2 regions of the Microbacterium sp. SLBN-111 genome follow, and region 2 is predicted to be linked to the other one. Evidence: predicted binding sites of a transcription regulator. Region 2 holds the regulator's gene; the other holds the start of a gene.
The links. Region 2 encodes LexA, which represses DNA repair genes until DNA is damaged. Its sites were predicted from a motif close to TCGAACANNTGTTCGA; they were not measured.
Positions count from the first base shown of each region.

Region 1: the regulator LexA is predicted to act here: its motif matches at 5,784-5,799, upstream of RKD05_RS04530 (Rv2578c family radical SAM protein).

Region 1 is NZ_JBMGQH010000001.1:951,075-965,623, forward strand. Features, by position in the region: gene RKD05_RS04500 (ABC transporter ATP-binding protein) at 47-1,792, shown strand; gene RKD05_RS04505 (energy-coupling factor transporter transmembrane component T family protein) at 1,789-2,544, shown strand; gene RKD05_RS04510 (NYN domain-containing protein) at 2,561-3,373, opposite strand; gene RKD05_RS04515 (hypothetical protein) at 3,500-3,820, opposite strand; gene RKD05_RS04520 (SDR family oxidoreductase) at 3,866-4,531, opposite strand; gene RKD05_RS04525 (M15 family metallopeptidase) at 4,566-5,651, opposite strand; gene RKD05_RS04530 (Rv2578c family radical SAM protein) at 5,808-7,403, shown strand; gene RKD05_RS04535 (DEAD/DEAH box helicase) at 7,456-9,630, opposite strand; gene RKD05_RS04540 (antibiotic biosynthesis monooxygenase) at 10,128-10,751, shown strand; gene RKD05_RS04545 (aldose 1-epimerase family protein) at 10,748-11,653, shown strand; partial or broken gene RKD05_RS04550 (DUF998 domain-containing protein) at 11,979-12,512, shown strand; gene RKD05_RS04555 (efflux RND transporter permease subunit) at 12,823-14,549, opposite strand, start outside.
Region 2 is NZ_JBMGQH010000001.1:22,856-37,404, forward strand. Features, by position in the region: gene RKD05_RS00095 (glutamate ABC transporter substrate-binding protein) at 40-960, opposite strand; gene RKD05_RS00100 (amino acid ABC transporter ATP-binding protein) at 1,065-1,826, opposite strand; gene RKD05_RS00105 (TrmH family RNA methyltransferase) at 1,902-2,699, opposite strand; gene rplT (50S ribosomal protein L20) at 2,799-3,182, opposite strand; gene rpmI (50S ribosomal protein L35) at 3,212-3,406, opposite strand; gene infC (translation initiation factor IF-3) at 3,454-4,080, opposite strand; gene RKD05_RS00125 (DUF1844 domain-containing protein) at 4,325-4,729, shown strand; gene RKD05_RS00130 (glycosyltransferase) at 4,983-5,510, opposite strand; gene RKD05_RS00135 (hypothetical protein) at 5,982-6,290, shown strand; partial or broken gene RKD05_RS00140 (TetR family transcriptional regulator) at 6,309-6,494, shown strand; gene RKD05_RS00145 (hypothetical protein) at 6,670-6,960, shown strand; gene RKD05_RS00150 (SseB family protein) at 6,970-7,779, opposite strand; partial or broken gene priA (bifunctional 1-(5-phosphoribosyl)-5-((5-phosphoribosylamino)methylideneamino)imidazole-4-carboxamide isomerase/phosphoribosylanthranilate isomerase PriA) at 7,763-8,510, opposite strand; gene hisH (imidazole glycerol phosphate synthase subunit HisH) at 8,557-9,204, opposite strand; gene hisB (imidazoleglycerol-phosphate dehydratase HisB) at 9,201-9,815, opposite strand; gene RKD05_RS00170 (histidinol-phosphate transaminase) at 9,812-10,906, opposite strand; gene RKD05_RS00175 (LysM peptidoglycan-binding domain-containing protein) at 10,931-11,281, opposite strand; gene lexA (transcriptional repressor LexA) at 11,542-12,231, shown strand; gene RKD05_RS00185 (hypothetical protein) at 12,494-13,357, shown strand; gene RKD05_RS00190 (S9 family peptidase) at 13,426-14,549, shown strand, end outside.

The DNA of each region.
Region 1 (14,549 bases), 930 kb from region 2:
GGTAAGGCCTACCTAAATAGACTGGAGGTCTCGCCGAAGGACACCCGTGACCGCCCACCCGCACCCGACCGCCGCGGAGCCCCGCGCCGAGGTCGACGCGCTGCTGCGCCTGCGGAACGTCGCCGTCACGCACCTCGAGGCCGACCGCCCGACGCCCGCCGACGTGAGTTTCGAGGTGCGCCCGGGCGAAGTGGTGCTGCTGCTCGGGCCGAGCGGGTCGGGCAAGTCCACCCTGGCGCTCACGATGAACGGGCTCCTCCCCCAGGCCGTCCCGGGCGAGGTCCTCGGCGAGGTGATTGTCGGGGGGAGGGATGCCACGACCACCCCGGTCGCCGAGCTCGCGCCGACCGTCGCGATGGTCTTCCAGGACCCCGACGCGCAGCTCATCACTGGCACCGTGCTCGACGAGGTCTGCTTCGGCCCCGAGAACCTGCGGCTCCCCGTGGCCGAGGTGCTCGCGCGCGCCGAGTCGGCGCTGCGCCGCGTGGGGCTGTGGGACCGGCGCGACGAGTCCCCCGACGTCCTGTCCGGCGGGGGTCGGCAACGTCTCGCGATCGCGTGCGCGCTGGCGATGGCATCCCCCCTCCTCGTTCTCGACGAGCCGACCGCGAGCCTCGATCCGGCCGGGGTCGCGGAGGTCTACGCGGCGCTGCGCGACGTCGTCGCCGCGGGAGACCGGGCGATCGTGCTGATCGAACACGACCTGGATGCCGCGGTCGAACTGGTCGACCGGGTCGTCGCGCTCGACGGCGCGGGGCGTGTCGTCGCGGACGGCAGCGTGGATGAGGTGCTCCGCGGGCGGGCGCGCGAGCTGCACGACCTCGGGGTGTGGCTGCCGACCGCAACCCTCGCGGCACTGCGGCTCCAGCGCGCCGGCTACGACCTCGGGCGACTGCCGCTGACGCCCGAGGAGCTGCGGGCGGCTCTGGAGAAGGCGGCCGGGGGCGTGGCATCCACGGCTCTTCCGACCCCGCGGAAGCCCGGCGGTGAGCCGTTCCTTCGCGTGCGGGGCCTCGGGGTCACGCGAGGGCGCGCGACGATCCTGCACGACGTGGACCTCGACGTCGCGGCGGGCGAGTTCGTCGCCGTTGTCGGCCGGAACGGTGCCGGAAAGACCACGCTCGTGCAGGCGATCGCCGGAGTGCGGCGGCCGCCGCGCGGCACGGTGCGCATCGACGGGGTCGACGTGCGGCGTCTGTCCGCGCGGGAGCTGTCCCGTCACGTCGGTTTCGTGTTCCAGAACCCCGAGCACCAGTTCATCGCGACCACCGTGGACGACGAACTCGCGCACGGCCTGCGCCGGTTACGGGTGCCCGAGGCGGAGGTGCGGTCGCGCGTCGACGAGATGCTCGCGCGGTTCGGCCTCGCGGACCGCGCGGACGCGCACCCGTTCCTGCTCTCGGGCGGGCAGAAGCGGCGCCTGTCGGTGGGCACGGCGCTCATCGGCGGGGCTCGGCTGCTCGTGCTCGACGAGCCCACCTACGGGCAGGACCGCGCCCGCGCGGAGGAGATGCTCGCGATGCTCGACGACCTCCGCGCGAGCGGAACGGCGATCGTCGTGGTCACGCACGACCTGCAGCTCGTCGCCGAGCACGCCGATCGGGTGGTCGTGATGGATGCCGGCCGACTCGCCGCCGATGCGACCGTCGCGGACGCGTTCGCCGACGTGGCGCTGCTCGAACGGACCGGCCTCGGGGTCCCACCCCTGCGCCGGGCGTTCGAGGGGCTCCGGCAGCATCCGGAACTCGCGTCGATCACGCGGCTCCGCGACCTCCCCGGCGGTGACCGGTGACCGCCGTCGCGCTCGACACCGGTCGGACGACGTACCTCGCGCGGCTGAACCCGCTCGCGAAGATCGCGGCGGCGCTCCCCGCGATGGTCGCCCTCGTGTTCGTGCGCGACGTCGCGACTCCGGCGGCGTTCCTGGGCCTGGCGTACCTCGTGCTCCTCACCGGTGCCCGCTGGTCGGCGCGGTTCGTCGTGCTGCTCGGCGTCGTCGTGCCGCTCGCGGTCCTCGTCGTGACCGGGGGCTTCGCGCTGTGGGCCGATGCCTCGGGCGGGTCCGCCGTGGTGCGCGTGGGGTCGTGGGTCCTCACCGACAGCGCCCTCGCCGTCGGGTGGGCGACCGGCCTGCGCCTGGCCGCGATCATGACGCTCGCGTTCATCGGCGGCCTCACGACGACCGGCCCTGATCTGGTTCGGGCGCTCGTCCAGCAGCTGCGCGTGCCGTATCGGATCGGATACGCGGCCCTCGCGGCGATCCGGTTCGTCCCGCGATTCGGCCGCGAACTCGAGACGATCCGGCAGGCCCACCGGGTCCGCGGCGTCGGCGGCTTCCCGCCCGCGCGGTGGATGCGGACGGTCGTGCCGCTGCTCGCCGGCGGCATTCGTCACGCCGAACGCGTGGCCCTCGCCATGGATGCGCGCGCCTTCGGCGCCCACCCCGACCGCACCGAACGGCACCTCGTCCCGTGGCGTCGCCGCGACACCGCGTTCGTGCTCGCGTTCTGGGTGGTGTCGGCGGCGGTGTTCGTCGTGGTGTGACGCGGGGCTCGACCTGTCAGAACTCTTCGGCGCCGATGTCGCCACCGACCGCACTCGCGTCTCGCGACCTCAAGTTGTCGACGTGAAGTGGATCCTTGAGATTCCTTGGTTCCGGGCTGACGCACTGCCACAGGCCGTCGATGTGCTCGTGCAGCGAATCCGATACGCGTGCCCACATTGGATCGAGGACGAAATCGATGCCGGCGCGACGGGCGTGTTTCGCCGCAGGCACGAAGTCGCTGTCGCCGGCGATCATGATGATCTGGTTGACGTGCCCGTTGGCGGCCAATGTCGCGATGTCCAGCCCCAAGCGCATGTCGACGCCTTTCTGCGTCAGGTCGAGGCTGAAATCCTTCTCCGTCAGATCCGCAGTCGAGAGCTGCCCGGAGAGAAGCTCCTTGAGCTTCTCAGGTCTGAGCTGATATCCCGCTTGGGTCTCGAGGGGTTCCCCCCGCCTCAGTGCGACCTTCCTGCGCTTGACCAGTTCACTATGGAGTGCGACCATCCAGTCGTGGTCGGCCGTCTTGGCGAGGTTCACGACCTGGCGGGTCAAGGGGTGGAAGACGACCTTTTCCGAGGGCGGACAGTCGTAGTAGAAGATTCGGTACAGCCGCGACTTCGACTGCTTGATATGGCGGCGGCTGTACTCCAGGAGTTCGTCGGCACGTTCGGACGGCTCCTTGTGTCCGAAGAGTCGTGCGGCACGTCGACGATAGAAATCGCCGTCAACCAGGATGGCGGTGACCTGCTCGGCGCGTACGGGAATCGGCGCCGAATCGACGCGCCCGGTTACCGGCGTGAGTAACGCCTCGCGCTGTCGACCAGCCATTCGCCTGCCTCTCGAAAGAAGAAGGCCCTTGTCATCGGCCTACCCACAATCGGCTGGGTGGTCAACGGCAAGGGCACGTTGCGTCGAGGCTACATGACGCGCTCCGCGGTCTTGGCGTGGATCACCTCAGATGTGACGCTTCTCACCCGCAACGCTCTCTGCCAAGCGATCCGCTGTCAGTTCGATCGTGATCCGCCGACCGTTCTCGATGACCCCGGGTCCGGTGTCCGGCGTCGGGGCGGGAGCCGGGGTCTCCTGCTCGGCCTCCCACACGACCCGCGCTTCGTGAGCGGACGGGTGGAACAGTTCATCGAATCCGAGCAGACCGCCGGACGACAGCACGGCATCACCCTTCGGGCGACGACGCCCGATCGCGGCCGACACGACGAGTACAACGGGCAGGCCGAGGACGACCGCGATGCTCCCCCAGCCCAGCACGTCATTCATGCGCCGAGTGTAGGTCGCATGGCATCCATCCGCGCGGGTCAGCGCTCAGAGCCGAGCCGAGAATCCCCCGTCGGCGTGGAGGAGCTGGCCGCTGACCCAGCGCCCCTCGTCGGACAGGAGGAACGACGTGAGCGCCGCGATGTCCTTCGGCGTCCCCGATCGACCGAGCGGATGCATCGCCGTGAGGGCAGCGCGCGTCTCGTCGTCCATCCAGCCCGTGTCGATCGGCCCAGGGTTCACGACGTTGGCCGAGATTCCGAGGGGGCCGAGTTCCCGCGCGGCAGAGATGACGATGCGATCCAGCGCCCCCTTCGATGCACCGTAGGGCAGGTTCCCGGTGGTGTGATCGCTCGTGAAGGCCACGATGGCCCCACCGGTGGCATCCGCTTGGCGGGCGAAGGCCGCGATCATCAGCAATGTCGCACGGGCGTTGACCGCGACGTGCGCGTCGAAGCTCTCGGCGGTCGTGTCCAGGATGCCGGACTCCACGTCGTGCGCGTGGCTCAGAACGAGCGCCGACAGCGTGCCCCGTTCGCGGGTGACACGTTCGATCAACGCCGTCGGCGCCGCCGGGTCGGAGAGGTCGGACGGGAAGTCGCCCGTCGAAAGATCGCTGGTCACGACGTCCCAGCCGTCCGCGGCCAAGCGCGGAACGATGCCGGCGGCGATGCTGTTGGCGCGCGCGGCACCGGTGACGAGGGCGAGGGGCATGCGCTCGATCGTAACGACGGCCGCCAGTCTGTGGTCAGTAGGACGGGGCGGCGGGCAAGCCGAAGAACTCCTCGAGCGTCGTGTAGCCGCCGTCGTGATAGGCCTTGGCCAGCTCCGGCCCGATGTAGCGCAGGTGCCACGGCTCGGGCTCGTAGCCGGTGACGTCGATCCGCCCTTGCTCGTAGCGGGTGATGAAGCCGTACTCCCACGCGTGGTCGCGGACCCACGCGCCCTGGGTCGACCCGCCGACGTCGTCGAGCGTGCCGCACGACCGACTGCAGGGAACGATGTCGACCGCGAGGCCGGACTGATGCTCGCTGAACCCGGCGCGCGCGCTCTCCTTGTCTGCCTCCGCGACGCCGCCGACCGAGACCCGCGCCGCGTACGTCTTCTGCTGCGTCTCGTACGAACGGAACGCGCTGAGGTAGCCGATCTCCCCGGCGCCGGCATCCTCGGCCGCCTGCACCAGCTTCGACAGGGCGTCCGCGGCCCGCTGCCGCAGCGCCGAATCCTCGAGCGCCCGCACGCCGTTCGGCATCACGAGGTCGTTCGGGCGGTAATTCGCCGGGTCGTACGGGCGTTGCTTGTTGACGACGACCCATTGGCGGGTGGCATCCGCCAACGAGACGCACGGAGCAATCCCGGATGCCACGGCCGAACGGAACGCCTCCCCGCCACCGATCGCGGCGATCGTCGCTCCGTCGTCGCCCGACGCCAGGGCGGAGGTGAACGCCGGGTCGTCGCAGGGGCTCTTCGGGGCCGGCGCCTCGGCGATGACCGGGACAGGGAGCCCCTCGGCGGGCACGGCCGGCGGGCCGGCGATCGCCGCCGCGGCCTGCGGTTCGGTCGCCGGCGTCTTCCCGGAAGCGACGGCGGCTCCGATCGCCACAGCGCCGGACGCGACGACGACCAGGGCGAGAGCGGCGACCGCGATGCGGCGCCGGACGAGGAGCGGGATCGCGCGGAGACGCGGGCCGGGGTCGGCGCGGAGATTCCGCCGCGACGGCGGCTCCACGGCATCCGGCCCACCGTGGGGGAGGGTGATCGCCGCCGTCGCCCGTCGCTCGGCCTCCGCGCGCGCGGCGCGGCGGGGCGAGGTCTCGGGATCGTGGAACGTCACTCGCCCCATTGTCGCCCGCGCATTCGCCGAGGTCGAGTCGGGCGCGGTGGTGTCGAGCGGATCCACGGCTGGGACGGCGGCGGCGTGCGAGTCTCTTTATTCTACTTCTTTCGCTCGCGGGTTGCCTTGCATTCGAACATCTGTTCTCATGGATGAATGAGGTGGCAGGGACAGAAGCTCGGCGTCGACGACACGGCGGCGCTCCCCGGCATGGAGCGCATGGACGGTCTCGTACGCTCGGTCACCACCCCCGAGTTCGCCGGCATGACGTTCCACGAGGTGCTCGCCAAGACGGCGCTCAACCGCGTTCCCGGCGCCTCCGCGATGCCGTTCGACTGGACGGTGAACCCGTACCGAGGGTGCAGTCATTCGTGTGCCTACTGCTTGTCGCCCGACACGCTCATCCTGGCTGCGGACGGACGGCACGTTGCCCTCGCGGACGTGAAGGTGGGCGACGGGATCATCGGCACGGAGCGTCGCGGCGCCTACCGAAGGTTCGTGCGCACCGAAGTCCTGGCGAAGTGGCCCACGCGCAAGCGAGCCTTCCGCGTGACCCTGGCCGACGGTACCGAGATCGTCGCGAGCGCGGACCATCGCTTCCTCACAGAACGCGGATGGAAGTTCGTCCGCGGCGCGATGCAGGGGCCGGATCAACGCCCGTATCTGACGACATCGAATCGTCTGCAGGGCTTCGGCGTGGGCGCCATCACGCCCGAATCCGCCAGAACCTCGCTCGATGTCGTCGGGGCAGCCGTCAAAACCAGCTCCGACCTCCGCGTCGTCTCCGTCGAAGACCTGGGCTACGAGATCGACATGATCGACATCACCACCGGCACGGGTGACTTCATCGCCAACGGCGTCGTGAGCCACAACTGCTTCGCTCGCAAGACGCATGAGTACCTCGACCTCGACTCGGGCGCCGACTTCGATTCGCAGATCGTGGTCAAGGTGAACGTCGCCGACGTTCTGCGCGGCGAGCTGCGGCGCGGATCGTGGGCGCGCGAGCCCGTGATGCTCGGGACGAACACCGACCCGTACCAGCGCGCCGAGGGGCGCTACCGGCTCATGCCCGACATCATCGGCGCGCTCACCGAGAACCGCACGCCGTTCTCGATCCTCACCAAGGGCACGCTGCTGCGGCGCGACCTCCCGCTGCTCACCGACGCGGCGAAAGAGGTCCACGTGACGCTCGCGATGTCCATCGCCGTGTTCGACGACACGTTGCAGCGGTCGCTCGAGCCCGGGACGCCCACCGCGGAGGCACGCCTCGACACCGTCCGCGCCGCCACCGACGCGGGCTTCCGCGTGACGGTGTTCCTCATGCCGATCCTCCCGCACTTGACCGATTCGGTCGCGGCGCTCGACCACGCCCTCGCCCGCATCCGTGCCGCCGGTGCGCCGCGGGTCGTCTACGGCGCGCTGCACTTGCGGCCCGGCGCCAAGGAGTGGTTCCTGCAATGGCTCGAACGCGAGCATCCGGAGCTCGTGTCGTCGTACCGCGGCCTGTACCCCGGGGTGTCGGTCCAGGCGCCCCAGGCGTACCGGCGGTGGCTCGGCAAACGCGTGCAGCCCCTCTTGCGGATGCACCGGCTCGACGGGTGGGACGAGGACGACCACCCGCGCGGCAGGCCCCAACCCGGACTCGCCAGCCGCACCGCGACCGCGCCGCGGCTCGGCCCCGTGCGCACCACCGGGTCGACGGCATCCGCTCGCCCCTCCGTCGCGCCGGCGAGTGAGCCCACCCTGTTCTGAGAACGCGAGAGCCCCGCCCGCACACGGCGGACGGGGCTCTCGACGGGGAGGCTCAGGACGTGACGTCGGAGAGCTGGCGACCCGCGAGCTCCTCGATGACGTCGTCACCGAGCTGCGTCTCCTCGAACGGCGCCTCGATCTCGGCGCGGTCGAGCAGCTCGGTCATGCGCCGGCGGCGCTGACGCGTGATGAGCGTCACCACCGTGCCCCGGCGACCGGCGCGACCGGTACGGCCGGAGCGGTGCAGGTACGTCTTGTACTCATCGGGAGCGTCGGCCTGGATGACCAGGTCGATGTCGTCGACGTGGATGCCACGAGCGGCGACGTCCGTGGCGACGAGCACGTTCACGCGGCCCGAGGTGAGCTTCTCGAGGTTGCGGGTGCGCTTCTGCTGGTTCAGGTCGCCGTGCAGGGCGACCGCAGCGATGCCGGCCTCGTCGAACTGTTCGGCGAGCATCTCGGCGTACGCACGGGTGCGCGCGAAGACGAGCGTCTTGCCCTCGCGGTCGACGAGCGAACCGAGGATCTCGGCCTTGTCACGGTGGTCGATGACGAGCACACGGTGGTCGATGGTGCCCGAGTCCTGGTCCTCACCGGCGACCTCGTAGACGGCCGGCTCGACGAGGAACTCGTCGACGAGCGCGGCGACCTCGCGGTCGAGCGTGGCCGAGAAGAGCAGCTTCTGGCTGCCGTCCGCGGTCGCACGGAGGATGCGCTGCACCGGCTCGAGGAAGCCGAGCTCGCACATGTGGTCGGCCTCGTCGAGCACCGCGATGCTCACGTCGGACAGGTCGAGCTTGCCCTGGTTGAGGAGGTCCTCGATGCGGCCGGGCGTCCCGATGACGATGTCGACGCCCTTCTTGAGCGCGCCGACCTGGCGCGCCTGCGGCACACCGCCGTAGACCTGCGTGGTGAACAGGCCGACGCTGCGCGCGATGACCTGGACGGTGCGGTCGATCTGCAGCGCGAGCTCGCGCGTCGGCGCCAGGATGAGCGCCTTCGGGGCACGCCCGAATTCGCGGCGCTTGCCCGCCTGGGCGCGCAGGATGCTCTCGACGAGCGGGGCGCCGAACGCGATGGTCTTGCCCGAGCCGGTGCGACCGCGCGCGAGCACGTCGCGACCCTCGAGGATCGGGGTCACGGTCGCGGCCTGGATCGGGAAGGGGCTCGCAGCGCCGAGACCGGCGAGCGCGCGGACGATGTTGTCGCCCAGCCCGAGGTCGGCGAAGCTCGCCTCGGCGACGGTCGCGGCATCCACGGCCTCCGCCTGAAGACGCTCGTGGACGACGTCGACGCGCTCCTCGTGCTCGGCCGAACGCTTCGGCGAAGCGTTCCAGTCGGAGCGGTTGGGGCCGTCGTTGCGGCGGGGACGGTCCTCGCGGCGCTCGAAGGAACGGGCAGGACGGTCCTCGCGAGCGGGGCGCTCATCGCGACGCTCGAACGACCGAGCCGGACGATCCTCGCGGGCGGGGCGCTCATCGCGACGCTCGAACGACCGAGCCGGACGGTCCTCGAACGAACGACGCGGACGCTCGTCACGATCGAACGAACGAGCAGGACGATCCGTGCGGTCGAACGAACGAGCAGGACGCTCGTCACGCGCAGGACGCTCGTCACGGCGGTCGAACGAGCGGGCCGAACGGTCCTCGAACGAACGACGCGGACGCTCGTCACGATCGAACGAACGAGCAGGACGGTCCGTGCGGTCGAACGACCGAGCAGGACGCTCGTCACGCGCGGGACGCTCGTCACGACGCTCGAACGACCGAGCCGGACGGTCCTCGAACGAACGACGCGGACGCTCGTCACGATCGAACGAACGGGCAGGGCGCTCGCCGCGGTCGAACGACCGCGCGGGACGGTCGTCACGCGCAGGACGCTCGTCACGACGCTCGAACGACCGGGCAGGACGGTCCTCGAACGAACGACGCGGACGCTCGTCACGATCGAACGACCGGGCCGGACGCTCGTCACCGCGGGCGTGGTTGCGGATGCCACGAGCCTCGTCGCGGCCGGCGCGCTCCTGCGAGGTCCAGCGACGCTTCGCGGGCGCGGTGTCGGCCTCGGGGGCGCGGTAGCCGCGGTGGTTGGGGCTCTTGCTGCCGGGCTTGGCAGGCGCCTCGGTACCGGGACGGCGCTTGCGGTCCTGGAACGAGGTCTTCGCGCCGTAGCGCGGCTCGAAGTTCTTCGCGGCGCGGCCGCCGGCCGGCTTCTTGTTCTTGGGCATGGGTGTCCTTCTGGGTTCTGTTTGCGCGAAACAGCGGCACCGCACGGCGGTGCAACCCGGACATCCGTCGGCCGGGGGCCATTCACTAGTGATGGTCGAGAACGCGATCGCGTTCCCTCCATCGGCCCCTTGGACTCACAAACCCATCCGCACACAGTGCGGTGTCCAGAGCCGACCTCTCAACGTTACAGGTCGCTCCTGGGAATGGCATCCATGTCCCACTTTGTGCACATTCGACCACCGATTTCCGCACAAAGTGGGACACCCCTCCCCCGCACGCCGCCCCGCCCCGCACCGCTCCACGCCCCACCCCGCCCCATGTCCCACTTCGTGCACATTCGACCGCCGATTCCCGCACGAAGTGGGACACACCCCACCCGGCTACCCGCACAAAGTGGGACACACCCCACCCGGCTACCCGCACAAAGCGGGACACACCCACCCCGGCGCCGCGCTGGCCACGGCACGACGCCCCGCCGCTGACCGAAGATGGAACCATGGCAGACACCGACGCCCACCCCATCACGGTGGCGATCGAGCGGCGCATCGACCCGACGCGCACCGCCGAAGCGACCTCCTGGATGCAGGCCGGCACCGACCTCGCGACCGCTTTCCCGGGCTTTCTCGGCTCGGGCTGGGTGCGCGCGGGCGAAGACAGCGACCTCTGGTACATGCTGTACCGCTTCCGCGACATCACCACCCTCGAGGGCTGGGAGACGTCCTCGCAGCGCCGGTGGTGGCTGGACTCCGGCCGCCCGTTCGCGCGCGAGGAGCGCGTCGAGCGGCGCACCGGCATCGAGGGATGGTTCGACGCCCCGTTCGGTTCGGTCCTCGAGCCGACGGATGCCACGACCCAGACGGTCCAGCAACCGGTCCCGGTCGCGCCGCCCCGGTGGAAGCAGGCCGTGACGATCTGGATCGGCTTCTTCCCCACGAATCTGCTCGCCAGCTGGCTGCTCGGGTTCATCCCGGGATTCACCGAGGTTCCGCTGCCGCTGCGCGTCCTCGGCACGACACTGCTGCTCACCCCGGTGATGACCTACGCGGTGCTTCCCTGGGTGACACGTCTCCTGCGACCCTGGTTGCAACGCCCGCCCCGCTCTCGAAAGGCCGCCTCATGACCGCCGACCCCACCGGCCACCGCTTCCGCCTGCAGGGCCCCCGCTCCTCGGCGGAGATCGCGCAGGTGGGCGCCGCCCTCCGCGCGCTGACGGTCGACGGCGTCGACCTCGTACCGCGTTACGCCGACGACGTGCCCACGCCGGCGGCATCCGGGGTCGTTCTGGTCCCGTGGCCGAATCGCATCCGGGATGGGAAGTACACCTTCGGCGGCGCGGAGCGGCAGCTCGCGATCAGCGAGCCCGCGTTCGGCAACGCCAGCCACGGGCTCCTCCGCTTCGGCTCCTACACGGCCGCCGAGCAGACCGACGACCGGCTCGTGCTCACCGCCGACGTCGTCCCGCAGACCGGCTACCCGTTTCACCTGCGCACGCGCGTGATCTTCACCCTCCTCGTCGACGGCCTGCACGTCGAGCACGTGATCGAAAACGTCGGCGCCGCGACCGCGCCGGTGGCGCTCGGCATCCATCCGTATCTGCAGATCGGCGGGGTGCCCACCGAAGACCTCGTCATCCGGTCCACCGGTACCTCGACGCTCGTACTCGACGACCGGAAACTGCCCGTCGACGAGGTCCCCGTCGACGACGCGACCGACCTCCGCGAAGGCCGGCGTCTGGGCGACGTCTCGCTCGACAACGCCTATCGGGGATTCGACCGGGATGCCGATGGCCGCACGCGCCACACCCTCACGGCGCCCGATGGTCGTCGCGTCGAACTCTGGCAGGATGCCGGCTTCCCGTGGGCGCAGGTCTTCACCACCGACCGGTACCCGGGGAATCCCCTCGCGGTCGCCATCGAACCGATGACCGCTCCCTCGAACGCCTTTGCGACCGGACTGGATCTCATCGCCCTCGAACCGGGCGGAGAATTGCGTCGCGAATGGGGTGTTTCCTACCGCGCATGAGGGTCTTGTCCCCCAAATGGGGGACAATGAATTTCGCATACGATCTGGGGAATTCGCAGGCAAGACCTTTCCTAAGCGACCGTCGGGAAAGTTACCATTCCCTTGACGGATTCCGTCGCCGCCGGGGAGACCGAGGACCATCGTTCCCTCGGCTCAAACCCGAATGAGCCGACGGGGGCCGGGGGTCTCGCGGTGTGGGGGGACACCCAACCCGTCCACGACGAAAGTGCCCGAGATGAGCATTGCGGTCCGTCCCGCCGTCCCCTCCGCCGCCCTCCCCACCTTCGCGCGGCGTGTCACCCGTCGCTTCGACGCGATCCCCACGATGCACCTCGCGGGTCTCGTGCTCGTCGTGCTGGTCGGCGGCATCCTGGCGTCGATCCTCACCACGAGCGATCCGCTGTGGTGGCAGCTGCACTTCAGCGAGCTCGGCACTTTCCACGACCTCTCGGCGGCATTCTTCAACACCACGCTCAAGGTCGGCGGATCGCTCGTCGTCGTCTACGCCGTCCGCGTGCGGCGTGATCTCCGTCACCTCGGGCGGCGCGCGGGACGGCGCGGCGCTCCCACCGCCGCGGCATTCTTCCTCACCGTGATCGGCGTGAATCTGGCCCTCGTCGGATGCATTCCGCTCAACACCAACAAAGACCTGCACGACAAGGTCGCCGGAATGATGGTCCTCGGTTTCGCGGCGCTCCTGCTCACCTCGCCTTTCCTCCTCCACCGTCTGCCCAAGCGTCTCCCGATCGCCACGTCACTGGTGTTCGTCTTCCTCTTCGCCGGCGCCTGGCTGTTCGTCACCTCGACGATCAACCTCGCCCTGTTCGAGGTCATCGCCTTCAGCGCGATGTTCACATGGTCCGGGATCTTCACGCACTGCCTGACCGGCGCTCACGCGCGTCCGGTCGCGGCCGCAGAAGACCCCGCCGTCGCCGTCGCACGCCGCGAGCCGGTCGCTACCGGCCACACCCTCGCCGCCGCGTCACCGTTCATCGGCATCCCCGCCACCGGCGTCGCGGCCGTGGCCGCCTGGTTCACCGGCACGCCCATCACCCGCACACCCGACACCCGCACGGTCCTCGCGGGCACGCCCGTCAGCCCCACGACCCTCGGGTCGCGCCCGGTCCGCCGCGGCCGCGTGAGCGCGGTGCGGCGTCGTCCCGCGATCGTCAGTGGCGCTCGCGCAGCTCTCGCCGGCTCAGCGGGTGCTCGTCCGTCGTCGGCTCGACCTCGACTGCGGCCGGCGTCGACCGCGCCGCGCGCCGAGCGGTACGGCGCTCCCGTGCTCCCTCGACGAGGTTGTACAGCGTCGGCAGCACGAGCAGCGTCAGGAACGTCGACGACACGAGCCCGCCGATCACCACGACGGCCAGCGGCTGCGAGATGAATCCCCCGTGCCCGGTGATCCCCAGCGCCATCGGCACGAGCGCGAAGATCGCGGCGAGCGCGGTCATGAGAATGGGACGGAGTCGGCGTGAGCCGCCCACGACCGTCGCCTCGAAGACGCTGAGTCCTCTCGCGCGGTACTGATTCACCAGGTCGATCAGGACGATGGCGTTCGTGACGACGATGCCGACGAGCATCAGCGCGCCGATCATGCCGGCCACCCCGAGGGGCACGCCCGTGATCAGCAGCATGAGGATCGCGCCGGTCGCGGCGAACGGCACCGACACCAGCAGCTCGAGCGGCTGACGCAGCGACTTGAACGTCGCGACCATCACGACGTAGACGATGAGGATCGCCGCGAGCAGCGCGAGACCGAGCTGGCCGAACGCGTCCTGCTGGTTCGTCACGACGCCGCCGAGCTTCGCGGTCGCGCCGTCGGGGAGCGACACGTCGGCGAGGGCCTCGCGCACGCTCGCGGAGGAGCTGCTGAGGTTGTCAGTCGTCGGGGTGACGGTCACCGTGGCGGTCCGCAGGCCGCGCGAGGTCGTGATGCTCGGGGGCGTCTGGCTCGTCTCCACCGTCGCGATCTGGTCGAGGCGCACTGCACCCCGGGCGGTGGGGATCTCGAGCGCCTTGAGCGTGTCGACGGTGGTCGGCGGGTCCTGCGACGCGATGTAGACGCTCACGCCGCGCCCGTCGATCTCGACGGTGCCGGCCTGGCGCGGCTGCATCGCGCCCGACACCAGGGCACCGACGGTGCGCTCGGACAGCCCGCGCTCGGCCGCGGCATCCCGGTCCACCTTCACCGAGACGAACGGCAGCGAGGCCGACAGGCTGCTCGTGACCTGCCCGATGCCGTCGCGACCCTGCAATCCGGCGACGACCGCGTCGGCGGCCTGCTGCAGCCCCTGGCCGTCCGCGGCCGTGACGTCGACGGTGATGTCGCTCGAGCCGAAGCCGCTGCCCTGGGCGCTGACCTCGATGTCGCCGGCGTCGGCGATCCCGGACACCGCGTCGCGCACACGCGCGCGCAGGTCGACCTGGTCGACGCCCGCCTCGGACGTGATGGAGTACGTGATGCCCGAGCCGCCGCCGGAGAAGGCGTCGCGCAGGGCCGAGCCGCTGGAGCCGATCGACGTCTGCACGGTCTCGACACCCGGCACGTCCCGCAGGACGGCCTCGACGCGCTGCGCGGCGGTGTCCTCGGCCGCGAGGCTCGGCGCCGATCCGATCTTCTGCGTCACGGTGAACGTGTTCTGGCCCGAGTCGCCGAGGAAGTCGGTCTTGAGCAGCGGGACGGATGCCACGGTCCCGGCGAGCACGAGAACGGCGAGGCCGAGGGTCACCCACGAGTGCCGGAGGGTCCAGCTGAGGATCGGGACGTACGCCTTCTGCAGACGCGAGGGCGGCGCGGTCGGCGACTCGGGGTCGACGGGGGCGCCCTCGGCATCCCGGATCACCTTCCCCGGCTTGAGGAACCACGACGCGAGCACGGGCACGATCGTCAAGG
Region 2 (14,549 bases):
AGGTGCGGGCGGCGCGTTCACGCCGCCCGCACCGCGTGATCAACCGGCGGCGTCGACCGCGGGCTGCTTGCCCTCGACGCCCGAGGCACCGAGGTTCTTCTCGAAGATCGCCTGCCAGGTCGATCCGCCGTCGGTGAACAGCGTGTTCACGAACTCCTGGAACGCCGTGTCGCCCTTGGCGAGGCCGACGCCGTAGCGCTCCTCGCTGAAGGGCTCGCCCGCGATCTTGAGGTTGTCGGGGTCCTGGGCGGCGTAGCCGAGGAGGATGGCCTCGTCGGTGGTGACGGCATCCACTTCGCCGTTCTTGAGTTTCTCGACGCACTGCGAGTAGGTGTCGAACTCGACCACCTTGGCGGGCGTCTGCTCGCGGATGCGCTGGATGGGCGTGGAGCCGGTGACCGAGCAGACGGTCGTGTCGGCGGTGAGCGAATCCTTGCCGGTGATCTTGTCGTCGTCGGCCGCGACGAGCAGACCCTGACCGGTCAGGAAGTACGGGCCGGCGAAGGAGATCTGCTCCTTGCGCTTGTCGGTGATCGAGTACGTGCCGACGTAGTAGTCGATGTCGCCGTTGATCAGCGCCTGCTCGCGGTTGGCCGAGGCGATGGCCTTGTACTCCACCTTCGACTCGTCGGCCGGGTCGTAGCCGAGCGAGGCGGCGATCCAGCGCGCGATGTCGACGTCGAAGCCTTTGCGCTCGCCCGTCACCGGGTCGAGGTAGCCGAGACCGGGCTGGTCTTCCTTCACACCGATGACGACCTTGCCCGCCGAACTGATCTTCTCGAAGGTCGGGCTGCCGTCGATCGTCACGTTCGACGCGACCTCGCCCCAGACGGGAGCGTCGGACGAACCCTCGCCGGAGCCGGCGTCGGGCGAACCGGGGGTGCCGCTGTTGCAGGCGGTGAGAGCGAGCAGGCCGGCGGCGATGACGCCGACGCCCGCGAGAAGCCGGGTTCTACGCATGTGATGTCTCCTTGGTTACGTGTGCTGTGCGGAGGGGATACGGGGGGATGGCACGTGTGCCGGAGGCGATGCGGGCAGCGGAACGCCGTCGTTCCGCCGCGGAGTCAGTGGGTGATGAGCTTCGAGAGGAAGTCCTTCGCTCGGTCGGATTCGGGCTGGGTGAAGAAGCGCTCGGGGGTCGCCTGCTCGACGATCTGACCGTCGGCCATGAACACCACGCGGTTCGCGGCCTTGCGGGCGAAGCCCATCTCGTGGGTGACGACGATCATCGTCATGCCGTCCGCGGCGAGACCCACCATGACGTCGAGGACCTCGTTGATCATCTCGGGATCGAGCGCGGACGTCGGCTCGTCGAAGAGCATGACCTTCGGCTTCATCGCCAGCGCGCGGGCGATCGCCACGCGCTGCTGCTGACCGCCGGAGAGCTGCGCCGGCAGTTTGTCGGCCTGGTGCCCGACGCCCACCCGGTCGAGGAGCGCACGCGCCTCCTTCTCGGCATCCGCCTTCTTCATCTTGCGGACCTTGATCGGGCCGAGCGTGACGTTCTCGAGGATCGTCAGGTGGGCGAAGAGGTTGAAGGACTGGAAGACCATGCCGACATCGGCGCGCAGCTTCGCGAGCCCCTTCCCCTCTTCGGGCAGCGGTGCACCGTCGATCGTGATTGTTCCGCTCGTGATCGTCTCGAGGCGGTTGATCGTGCGGCACAGGGTCGACTTGCCGGAGCCGGACGGGCCGATGACGACCACGACTTCGCCGCGGTCCACGGAGAGATCGATGTCCTTCAGCGCCTGGAATTGGCCGTAGTGCTTCTGCGCGTCGGAGAGGACGACAAGGGGCTCAGGGCCCGCCGGGGGAACGGATGCCATCCACCCACCCTATGAGATGGATAAGAATGCGCCACCTCGTGGCGTCGGCCTTAACCGTTCTGTAACAGCCGGGGTTCAGCCCGCGCGCTGGGCGAACGCGGTCTCGTACAGGCACACGCTCGCGGCGGTGGCGAGGTTCAGCGACTCCGCCCGGCCGTAGATGGGGAGCCGCAACGACTGGTCCGCGAACGCGAGCGCGGCCTCGTCGAGACCGCGCGCCTCGTTGCCGAACAGCCACGCCGTCGGCTGAGACAGCAGGCCTCGGGATGCCACGAAGTCATCGCCCCCGACATCGGCCGCCACCACGCGCAGACCGGCCTCGTGCACGCGCTCCACGACGTCGGCGAGCTCGAGATCGACCGCGACGGGGAGGTGGAACAGCGAGCCCGTGGTGGAACGCACCACCTTGGGGTTGTACAGGTCGACGGTGCGGCCCGTGAGGATCACGGCATCGGCGCCGGCGGCGTCCGCCGCACGGATGATCGTGCCCAGGTTCCCCGGATCACGCACCTCCTCGCAGATCGCCAGCAGCGTCGGGCCCTCCGCGAGGATGTCCTTCAGCGCCGTCGGCGACTGCCGGGCCACCGCGACGATGCCCTGCGGCGTGACCGTGTCGGCCATGGCATCCAGGACCGCCTCGGTCGTGTACTGCAGGTCGACACCGGCGTCGATCGCGGCATCCCGCACATCGGTGTGCTTCTCGAGAGCCGTCGGAGTGGCATACAGCTCGAGCACCGTCTCCGACGCCCACGCGAGCGCCTCACGCGCGGCCTGCGGACCCTCGAGGAGGAACAGACCGGTCTCCTGCCGAGCGGCGCGTTTGCTCAGCTTGGCCACGGCGCGCACACGCGGCGAACGAGGGTTCTCCAGCACGGTCCCAGTGTATGGCGCGAGAGGCATGAACCCCGGGAACCCGCGGAGAAATGCCGAACGGGCGCCCTCCGAAGAGGACGCCCGTTCAGGAAACCGGTATTACGCGGTCTTGGCGGCGTTGACGTCGCTGGGCAGCGCAGCCTTGGCCGTCGCGACGAGCGACGCGAACACGGCCGGCTCGTTGACCGCGAGCTCGGCGAGCATGCGACGGTCGACCTGTACACCCGCGAGGCCGAGGCCCTGGATGAAGCGGTTGTACGTGAGGCCGTTCTGGCGGCTCGCGGCGTTGATGCGCTGGATCCACAGACGACGGAAGTCGCCCTTGCGCTTGCGACGGTCGCGGTACGCGTAGACGAGCGAGTGGGTGACCTGCTCCTTCGCCTTGCGGTACAGACGCGAACGCTGACCCCGGTAACCGGAGGCGCGCTCGAGGATGACGCGACGCTTCTTGTGGGCGTTGACGGCCCGCTTGACTCTAGCCATGACTAATCTTCCTTAAATCTCGCGGACGCTCAGATACCGAGCAGCTTCTTGGCGACCTTGGCGTCACCCGGCGCGAGGATCTTGTCCGCCGACAGACGACGGGTGCGCTTGGTGGGCTTGCCCTCGAAGTTGTGGCGGAGGTTCGCCTGCTGCTTCTTGATCTTTCCGCTGCCGGTGACCTTGAAGCGCTTCTTGGCACCCGAGTGGGTCTTCTGCTTCGGCATGTCTCTTCCTTCGTTGTGTTTCCCGCCGGGCGGGAGTTCGGGGGGCCTTACTCGGCCGGTGCCGAGGTGGGCTGTTCCGCAGGGGCCGAGTCGCCGCGGGCGGCGCTCCGGGCCGCCTCACGGTTCGCAGCGCGCTGGGCGTTCTGCTCGGTCTTGACCTCGGACTTGTTCTTGTGCGGCGCGATCACCATCACCATGTTGCGGCCGTCGATCGTGGGGTTCGACTCGACCGTGCCGAACTCGGCGACGTCCTCGGCGAACTTACGGAGCAGGCGCACACCCTGCTCGGGACGGGACTGCTCACGACCGCGGAACAGGATCATCGCCTTGACCTTGTCGCCCGCCTGCAGGAACCCCTCGGCGCGCTTGAGCTTGGTGATGTAGTCGTGCGCCTCGATCTTCAGACGGAACCGGACCTCCTTGAGGACGGTGTTCGCCTGGTTGCGACGCGCTTCCTTGGCCTTCTGGGCAGCCTCGTACTTGAACTTGCCGTAGTCCATGATCTTGACCACGGGCGGCCTCGAGTTCGGCGCGACCTCGACCAGGTCGAGGTCCGCTTCCTGGGCCAGACGCAGCGCAGCTTCGATGCGGACGATGCCGACCTGCTCGCCGTTGGGTCCGACGAGTCGGACTTCCGGGACTCGGATGCGCTCGTTGGTGCGGGGATCGCTGATGCGGAACTCCTCTTGTCTGCGGATGACGGCCGCCGCGATCCTGGGGGACCACGGGCGAAGAGGAGTACACGCCACCCGGCACGGTGCCCTGAGCACCGGCTTCTGCACCCGAGCAACCCCGTGCGAGACGGAGCGGAGTGCGGGAACCCGGTAGCCTGGAGCGGCAAGCGCGGGTGGGATGTGATCCTCTTTCGTACGGAGCAGAACGCTCCGAAGCCCGCCATAGTCTAGCAGAGAGAACCACGTGGACACGACTTCCCCCGACGACGCCCGCGCCGCACAGGATCCCGAGCGCCTCGCGCGCTGGGAGGAGCAGGAGCGCGCCTCCGCCTCCGCCACCCGCGACATCGCCGACGTCCCCGCTGTCGAGGTCATCACCACGACCGCCGTCCACCTCATGAGTGCCGCCGCGGTGAAGGTCGGACTCGCCGACGACCCGCAGCAGCAGATCGACCTCGACGAGGCCCGGAAGCTCATCAATGCCCTGGCCGGCCTCATCACCGCCGGAGCCCCCGAGATCAGCGACATGCACGCGCGCTCTCTCCGCGACGGCCTCCGCTCGCTGCAACTCGCCTTCCGTGAAGCCTCGGTGATCCCCGACCCCATCGGTAAGGGGCCGGGCGAAAAGTGGACGGGTCCCGTCAACTAGGTCGCTCGTTCTGGGGTACCGGGCTCCGGGATGCCGTCCTCCCGAGGCAAGAACAGGGCCCCTACCCCGATTGCCTCGAGAGAACGGCATCCCTCCGCCCTGTGCCGCAGGACGGCTCCTCGGTGACACCCGCGGGAGCATGAGAGCGGCGGGTTGGGGTTTTGGCTCGGGAGGACGGCATCCCTCCGCGATCTGCCCGAGCAACAACGCTCGACGGCCGCGACCGACGGATGCGGCAGCACGTGAGCGGTGGCTACAGGACCTGAGCCTCAAGGAGATGCTGCGTGATCTCGGCCAGGGCGTCGTGGCGGGCGGCATCCGCGGCGAGACGGCTCGCCGCCGCCCGATAGGAACGGTCGGCCAGGACGGCGTCCACCGCCCGGGCGACGTCCGCGGGGCTCGGGGTCCCCGTCCGCAGGTCGATGCCCGCGCCCGTCCAGCCGACGCGCGCCGCGACCTCGGGCTTGTCCTCCGTGTCGCCGGCCACGACGACCGGAACGCCCGCGGCGAGAGCCGCCTGCACTCCCCCGAACCCGCCGTTCGTTACGAAGACGTCCGTGCGCGGCAGCAGAGCGTCATAGGGCAGGTAGCTCGCGGCTCGCGCGTTCGCCGGAAGCGGGCCGAGATCCTCGACCGCGCGTCCGCCCGCGCTGACGACCACGGTGACCGGGCGGTCGGCCAGCGCCGCCAGGGTCGGGCCGACCAGGCGCCCGAAGTCGTGGTTGTCGATCGTGCCCTGCGTGACGTGGACGACGGCTCCGCCGCGTCGAGATCGCCCCACCAGGAGGGCACGGGCACGTCGGATCCCGCCTGCGGCAGAACGCCGACGAAGTGCGTGTTCGCCGCGAGATCCGGGCGCGGATACTCCAGGCTCGCCGGCCCGGTCTGCAGGAATCGATCGAAGCGCCGCGACAGATCCATGACGAATCCGTGCGGTCGCGTGCCGCAAGCGGCGAGTGCCCGGACGGCGGCCCGCTGCGTCGGACGGAACACGAGTCGACGCGCGAGGACGTCGAGGACCGCGTACCGGGCGCGGTCGAGCGCTCCCCGTGCGGGCGGGAGCGCCATCCCGTACGGTCCGAGCGCACGCGACGACTGCGACAGGGGTGTGACGCCCAGGGCGAGCACCGGCGGCCGCGCGCGACCCCGGTAGAGGACCGGCAGGATCCCGCCGAAGGCACCGTCGACGAGCACGGCATCCGGACGGGTCGCGTCGATCGCGGCATCCACGGCCGCGTACTGATCCGGGATCGTGTCGACGAAGATCGTGCGGATGTCGTACTGCGCCTGCCGCACCCCGGGAGTACTTCGCCCGGTCGGGGAGGTGGAGGTCGGGGCGACGGTCGTCATAGTCGGCCGCGCCGCCGAGGGGACGGAAACCCACGCCCGCGGCCTCGACCCGCTCCTGGAACCGCGTGCCGGTGACCATCGTCACGTCGTGCCCCTCGCGCACGAGATGGCCCGCGACCTGCAGCATCGGGCCGACATGACCGTGAATCGGGTTCGACGCCAGGAGGAGAGTCGCCATGAGCGCATCCATTTCGTTAGATTTGGACTCTAACGATAGTGGAAGGATGCCATGCCCCCGCGCCCCTATTCCTCCCCCGCCCGCCAGGCGGAGGCGCAGCGTACGCGCGCGGCCATCCTCGACGCGGCGGCGCAGCTCTTCGCCCGGGACGGGTACACCCGCACGACCATGAAGGACATCGCGGCGGCCGCCGGGGTGTCGGTGCAGTCGGTCCACCTCGCGGGGACCAAAGCAGCCCTGCTCGTGGCGGCGTTCGAGCGGACGTTCGCCGGCGACGATGGCCCCCACAGTCTCGCGGAGCGTCCGGCGATCGCCGAGATCATGGCACGGCCCGACACCGACGATGCCGTGCGCGCATGGCTGGACTACGTCGCGGCTGCCAACCGGGGCCACCGCAGGGATCGTGCGCGCGATGGCCGTGGCCGCGGAGACCGACGAGCTCGCCGCGGCAGCCATCGCCGACCTCGACGCCCGGCGACGTGCGGACCTCGGCCTCGCTGCCGCCTGGATGAGCCAGCGCGGCCTGCTCGACCCGCGAGATCAGGACCAGGCCGCGGACGAGCTCAATCACCTTGTCGGCCCCGAGACCCACGCGTTCTTCGTCACGAAGTCGGGGTGGACCGACGACCGCTACCGCGCGTGGCTCGAGACCGCGCTGCGCGGACTGTGGGCCCGATGGGCGGACGCCCGCACGCCCGCGTGAGTCCTCGCGTCAGACGTCGGTGCTGCGATGCAGCTTCACCGTCAGCGAATCCACGAGCACCGCGATGCGGTCGTCGGCGGCCCAACGGCGCGCGAGACGCGCGAGCACGGCATCCAACTCCTCCTGCTCCAGACCCGACATCAACTGGAGATGGACGACCAGCTCGGGGCCGCGGAGGCGACCCGTCGGGTCGCCCGGCTGGACCGCCAGATCCAGGACCGCGAGCTCGCCGGAGATGCTCTCCTGCAGCCCCGTGAATACGGCCGGGGCCACGTGGGCCGGCTCCCACGACTCGCCCTGTGCGATCGCCCACACGGCCGGTCGGCGCAGCACGAACTCCGTGTCGGAGGTCGGGTCGATCACGATCAGTTCGGTGTCCTCCGAGGCCGCGGCGAGAGCCGTACGGCGGCCGTCGGCCGGAACGGGGCGCGCTGTCGCATCCCAGCGCTGCATCGCGGCGACGGAACTGAACACGGGCAGCACCTTGCGTCCGTCGGGCGCGGCGACCGTGACGATCGAAAGCTCCTGGGTCTTGTCGACCTCGAGCCCGTGCGGTCCGACGCCGTGGTCACCCTTCTCCGCGACGAGCGGGATCAGCAGACGCGCGGTGCGGTAGGCCTCGACGACGTCGGTCGCGTCACCGCTCCCCGCAGAGAACGCCTCGAGCGCGGCGAGCAGGGCCGGGTCCGCGGAGCCGTCGTCGCCCGAGTGCGGGTTCGCCTCGAAACGCCGCCCCTCCCAGGGGACGCCGGCCGAATCGGCGCGCGGACCGCCGAGGTGCGGACCGTGGCCGTGGGGATCGTCAGTGTCCGGCGACATCCAGCGCCTCGGCCAGGGTGAACTGGCCCGCGTAGAGCGCCTTGCCCACGATCGCACCCTCGACACCGAGCGGCACGAGCTCGCGGAGCGCGGCGATGTCGTCGAGGCTCGACACGCCGCCCGACGCAACGATCGGCTTGGGCGTGCGCTGCGTGAGTTCGCGGAGCAGCTCCAGGTTCGGGCCGCGCAGCGTGCCGTCCTTCGTCACGTCGGTGACGACGTAACGGCTGCAGCCCGCGTCCTCGAGTCGCTCGAGGACCGTCCACAGGTCGCCGCCGTCACGCGTCCAGCCGCGGGCGGCGAGCGTCGTGCCGCGCACGTCGAGGCCCACCGCGATGGCCTCGCCGTACCGGTTGATGACGTCGGGCGGCCCACTCGGGGTTCTCCAGGGCGGCGGTTCCGAGGTTGATGCGCGTCGCGCCGCTCTCGAGCGCGGCTTCGAGCGAGCGGTCGTCACGGATGCCACCGGACAGCTCGACCTGCACACCCTTGACCTGCTTGATGACCTTCCGCATCACGGCGGTGTTGTTGCCGCGACCGAAGGCGGCATCCAGGTCGACGAGGTGGATCCAGGCGGCACCCTGGCGCGCGAAGTCCAGCGCGGCATCCACGGGGTCGCCGTAGCTGGTCTCGGTGCCGGCCTCTCCCTGGGTCAGTCGGACGGCCTTGCCGTCGGCCACGTCGACCGCGGGGAGAAGGACAAGCTCGGGCGTGGACGCGAAATCGTTCATGGCTCCTCGTGCCGGCAGGCGCCTCTCGCCAGCCCCGGGCACGAGGTCACACAGTAGTCGCGCCCAGCCCGTCGATCCAATTCGCGAGGAGCCGGATGCCGGCTTCGCCCGACTTCTCGGGGTGGAACTGCGTCGCCGCGAGCGGGCCGTTCTCGACCGCCGCGAGGAACGGAGCGCCGTACGTGCACCACGTGAGCACGGGCTCGGGGAACGGAGGCGTCACCTCGAGCGACCACTCCTGCGCCGCGTACGAGTGCACGAAGTAGAACCGCTCGTCGGCGATGCCGTCGAACAGACGCGAGCCCTCGCCCGCGGACACCGTGTTCCAGCCCATGTGCGGGAGCACGGGGGCGGACAGCTCGGCCACCGTACCCGGCCACTCCCCCAGTCCCTCGGTGTCGGTGCCGCGCTCGATGCCGCGGCCGAACATGACCTGCATGCCGACGCAGATGCCGAGCACCGGACGGCCACCCGCGAGGCGCCGGTCGATGATCTCGCCGCCACGGCTGGCGTTGAGAGCGCCCATGACCGCGCTGAACGCCCCGACACCGGGGACGAGGAGTCCGTCGGCGTCGAGGAGGAGGGAGCGGTCGGACGTCAGACGCGCGTCGGCGCCGGCCTCGATGAGCGCCTTGACCGCCGAGTGGACGTTGCCCGAACCGTAGTCGAGGACGGCGACGACGGGCTTGCTCACAGCGCACCCTTCGTGCTCGGGATGCCGTCGACGAGCGGGTCGAGAGCCTTGGCCTGACGGAACGCACGAGCGAGCGCCTTGTACTCGGCCTCGGCGATGTGGTGCGGGTCACGACCCCCGAGGACGCGGACGTGCACGGTCAGGGCCGCGTGGATCGAGATCGCCTCGAACGAGTGACGCACGAGCGACCCGGTGAAGTGGCCGCCGATGAGGTGGTGCTCGAAGCCGACCGGCTCGCCGGTGTGGACGAGGTAGGGGCGACCGCTGATGTCGACGACGGCCTGCGCGAGCGCCTCGTCCAGCGGGACGAGCGCATCGCCGTAGCGAGCGATGCCGGACTTGTCACCGAGGGCCTGACGGATCGCCTGGCCAAGGACGATCGAGGTGTCCTCCACCGTGTGGTGCGCGTCGATGTGGGTGTCGCCCGTCGACGTCACGCGCAGATCGGTCAGCGAGTGCTTCGCGAACGCCGTGAGCATGTGGTCGAAGAACGGCACACTCGTCGAGATCTCGCTCGCACCGGTGCCGTCGAGGTCCAGCGAAAGCTCCACCCGCGACTCGCTCGTCTCGCGGACGATCGTGGCGGTGCGGGGCGTGACGGGGCCGGTCATGCTCGCGATCCTACCGAGGCCAGGGCGTCCAGGAACGCGGTGGTCTCGTCCGCCGTCCCGGCGGTGACGCGGAGGTGGTGGGGGATGCCGACATCGCGGATGAGCACGCCGCGGTCGTACAGCGCCTTCCACGTCGCCGCGGGGTCGTCGACTCCGCCGAACAGCACGAAGTTCGTCCACGACTCGTGCGCGACGTAGCCCAGGGCCGCCACCGTGGCGGAGATACGGTCGCGCTGGGCCACGATCTCGTCGACCATGGACAGCATCGTCTCGGCGTGGCCGAGCGCAGCGGTCGCCGCCGCCTGCGTGAGGGCGCTCAGGTGGTAGGGCAGGCGCACGAGGCGCAGCGCGTCGATCAGCGCCGGATCCGCGGCGAGGTAGCCCACGCGAGCGCCGGCGAAGGCGAACGCCTTGCTCATGGTGCGGGAGACGACGAGACGCGGACGGCCGGGCAGGAGTGTCACCGCGGACGGGGCATCGTGCGGCGCGAACTCGTGGTACGCCTCGTCAACGATCACGATGCCGTCGGTCACGGCGTACACGGCCTCGATGACGTCGAGGCCGAGCGGCGTTCCCGTCGGGTTGTTGGGCGCGCAGAGGAAGACGATGTCGGGGTTCTCGCGCACCACCTGCTCGGCGGCGAACGCCGGGCTCAACGTGTAGTCGTGCTCACGCTCGGCCGCGACCCACTCCGCACCGGTGGCGCGGGTGAGGATGGGATACATCGAGTACGTCGGAGTGAAGCCGAGGGCGCGTCGGCCCGGACCGCCGAACGCCTGCAGGATGTGCTGGAGGACCTCGTTGGAGCCGTTGGCCGCCCAGATCTGCTCGCGCGTCAGCCCGTTGCCCAGGTAGTCGGCGAACGCCTCTCGGAGTCCGGTGAACTCCCGGTCGGGATACCGGTTGACGTCGCGCAGCGCCCGGGCGATGGCATCCAGGATGTCGTCGGCCACCTCGGAGGGAACCGGATGCGTGTTCTCGTTCACGTTGAGAGCGACGGGAAGCGCAGCCTGGGGTGCTCCATATGGAGTCATTCCCCGCAGGTCGTCGCGAAGAGGCAGGTCATCGAGGCGAACGGTCACCTCACCCATCGTAGGCGGCTCCGTACCCGGGGATCACCGACTCGGGGCGTACTCCGCGGGGATCGCGATGCGCTGGCCGGCGGTGACGGACCCGTTCTCGAGCGCGTTCAACCGGGTGATCTCGGCCACCACGTCGCGGGGATCGGAACCCGGTGCGACGTCTTCGGCGATGGACCACAGGGTCTCGCCGCTCATGACGGTGATCTCGGTGAACGCGCCCGCCGGCGCGCCCGACTCGTTGGAGGCGAGAGCCGCTCCCCCGCCGACGACGGCGATGGCGAGCGCGACGACCACGGGCAGCGCGGCCAGGAAGGCGAACACGCGGCGCCCGCGCGCGGTCAGCCGCAGGCGGGTCGTGGGGGTGGTGACGGCAATGCTGCTCATGGTGTGCTCCTCAGTGGGGAGAGATTCGCACCCCACCCTCGGCCGGGAGGGCGGTGGTGCGAATCTGTATTCCGAATCTATCTTCGATACTGTGAGAGTGTCAACACCGGGGTTCTCGGAGACCGATCGAACGCGACACGCGGAGCGCTCCGCCTTGTTCGAGTGATCTACCGGATACGGTTTCGACGAGGAGACCTCATCACGGACCTCCGACATTCGAATTTCCGCCGCATCGGAAGCGCGGCGCGAGGGGAGCACACATGACCGACGCGACGACCGCAGCCGGCCGCGAACGGCCGCAGACCCGGCGCCGGAAGAGCCTCAGCGACAAGCAGCTCGCGATCCTCGAGGTGATCCAGCGCTCGATCGCACGGCACGGCTATCCGCCGAGCATGCGCGAGATCGGCGATGCCGTGGGGCTCAAGTCGCTCTCGAGCGTCACCCACCAGCTCAACCAGCTCGAGTTGAGCGGATACCTGCGCCGCGACCCCGGGAAGACGCGCGCGATGGAGGTGCTGATCGACCTGCCCGGCACGGCTGCCGAGAACCCCGCCGACACCGCACCCGCCGTGGGCGACGCCGCCCTCGTGCCCCTCGTCGGGCGGATCGCCGCGGGAGTCCCGATCACGGCGGACCAGCAGGTCGAGGAGATCTTCCCGCTCCCCCGCCAGCTCGTCGGCAAGGGCGAACTGTTCATGCTCAAGGTGTCCGGCGACTCGATGATCGACGCGGCCATCTGCGACGGCGACTGGGTCGTCGTCCGCGCGCAGGCGACGGCGGAGAACGGCGAGATCGTCGCGGCCATGCTCGACGGCGAGGCGACCGTCAAGACGTTCCGCCGCCGCGACGGGCACACGTGGCTGCTCCCCCGCAACTCCGCGTTCGAGCCGATCCTGGGCGACGAAGCCGTCGTCCTCGGGCGCGTGGTCGCGGTCCTGCGCACGGTCTGACGTCGGTACGACGATCCGGAAGGCCGGATGCCCCCTCGAGGCGGCATCCGGCCTTCGTGGTTCCCGGGGCGTTTGTCCACAGGCCCATCTCGGCCCCGGGTGAGCGGCCCCTAGCATGACAGGACACCTCGAGAGAGCGAGTCCCGTGTCGTCGAACTCCCCCGCCTCCCCCGTGCCGGACCCGGCCGCCACTCCTTCGCCCGCGGTGCCGAACGGCGAACCGTCCCCGACGGCACGGGCGCGGCGCCCGCGGACGAGCGTCGTGATCCTGTCCGTCCTGCTCTTCTTCGTCGTCGTCGCCGGCGGGCTCGGCTTCTTCTGGGTGGTCACGCAGCTGGAGGAGGCGCGGACGCAGATCGAGGATCAGCAGCAGAAGATCACGGATCAGCAGCAACGCCTCGACGAGCAGCAGGAGATGATCGACCGCAAGGAACAGTTCGGTGCCGCGATGGACGACCTGTACGCGACGGTCGACCCGCTCGTGGGGCTTCCGTACTCGACCGTCGTCCCGTGGAACCGCGTCGAGAACCTCGCCGAGAGCGCGTGGAACCACCGCCGCAACGCCACCGGTCTCGGTCAGGACGTCGAGGTGCTGAAGGAGCTGACGACGGAGATCTCCGAACAGTCCGCGGGTGTGGCGGATCAGGCGGCGTCGAACGCCTCCGGCACCGCGTGGGAGGCCACGCTCGACAGCCTCGGACGGGGCTGGGTGTCCACCGTCTTCGACGACGCCACACCCTGCGGCGACACGGCCCTGGCGTGCGTCACGAGCACCGACCCCTTCACCGTCCACGTGCGGGCCGGTACGCGAGCGGATCCGACGATGACGGACTGGATCCGCACCGGTGCGGCGTACCACGAATACGCCCACGTCCTGCAGTTCACCAACCCGGGTCCGACGGACGCCGCCCTCGCGTCCTTCGGGGGCGACGTCGAGACGATGGCCGACTGCTACGCGCTGACGTTCCTCGACGGCTGGTCTCTCGACCATGAGGTGTCGATCGACGAATACTCGTACTACGAGGTCAGCGTCGGATACGGCTACACGTGCGACGCGGGCCAGCGCCAGGTCATCCGCGACTGGGTGGGACGTCTGGGCGTGACGCGTCAGACCGTCGGGGGCTGAGTCGGAGCGGTCCGGCCGCCAGGGAGTCCGCCCCCGGGATGTCCGACCCGGTCCGTAGGGTGGATGCCATGCCTCAGACGCTCCCCTATGGATCCTGGCCCTCGCCGCTGACGCCCGAGGCCGTGTCGCAGTCGTCGCCGCGCGTGGACGGAGCCCGCTTCGTCGGCGACGAGGTGTGGTGGGGCGAGTCCGTCCCCAGCGAAGGCGGACGCGTCGCGGTGCGGCGGCGCCGCGCCGACGGGTCCGTCGAGACCGTCCTCCCCGCACCGGCGAACGCTCGTTCGTCCGTGCACGAGTACGGCGGCGGTGCCTGGACCGCGTCCGACGCCGGTGAGCTGTTCTACGTCGAGAAGGCCGATCAACGGGTCTACGCCCTGACCCCCGGAGGCTCCGCGCGGGTTCTGACGCCCGAGAGCGGCGACGTGCGCCACGGCGGACTCGCCTGGCAGCACGGCGTGCTGCTCGCCATCCGTGAGACCCACGGGCGCGGCCGTGTCCCGTCCCGTGCCATCGTCCGGATCCCGCTCGACGGTTCCGAGTCCGTCGTGCTCGCGGACGGGAGCGACTTCCTCGCCCACCCGGCGCTCTCGCCGGACGGTCGCCGCCTGGCGTGGATCGCCTGGAACCACCCCGACATGCCGTGGGACGCGACGACTCTCCGCGTCCGTACCCTGGACACCGGCGAGACGCACGACCTCACGGGCGGCGGCCGACGGGCGCCCCTGCAGCCGGTGTGGATCGGCGACGACGAACTGCTCTACGCCGACGACCCCGACGGACGCTGGAACCTCTACCGGCGCGCGCTCGACGGCGACCCGCAGCCCGTCGCCCCGGTCGACGCCGACACGGGCGGGCCGGTCTGGGTCCTCGGGACGCGGTGGTACGGCGCCACGACGGACGGTCGCATCGTCGCGGTGCGCACCGACGGAGGCGATGAGGTCGTCGAGATCGCACCGAGCGGCGTCCGCCCGACGGGCGTCCCGGCTGTGGCCGGCGCGGCCGTCGACGACGTCCGCGGGTCGCGTGCCCTGATCTCCGGCACGACCGCGACCGGGAGCGCGGGCCTGTGGTCCCTCGACCTCGACAGCGGCACCGCCGACCTCGTCACGGGGGGCGCGGGTTCCTGGGGAGCCGAATGGATGCCATCCGCCCGCGCTCTCACCACCGAGGGCCCGCACGGCCCGGTGCACGC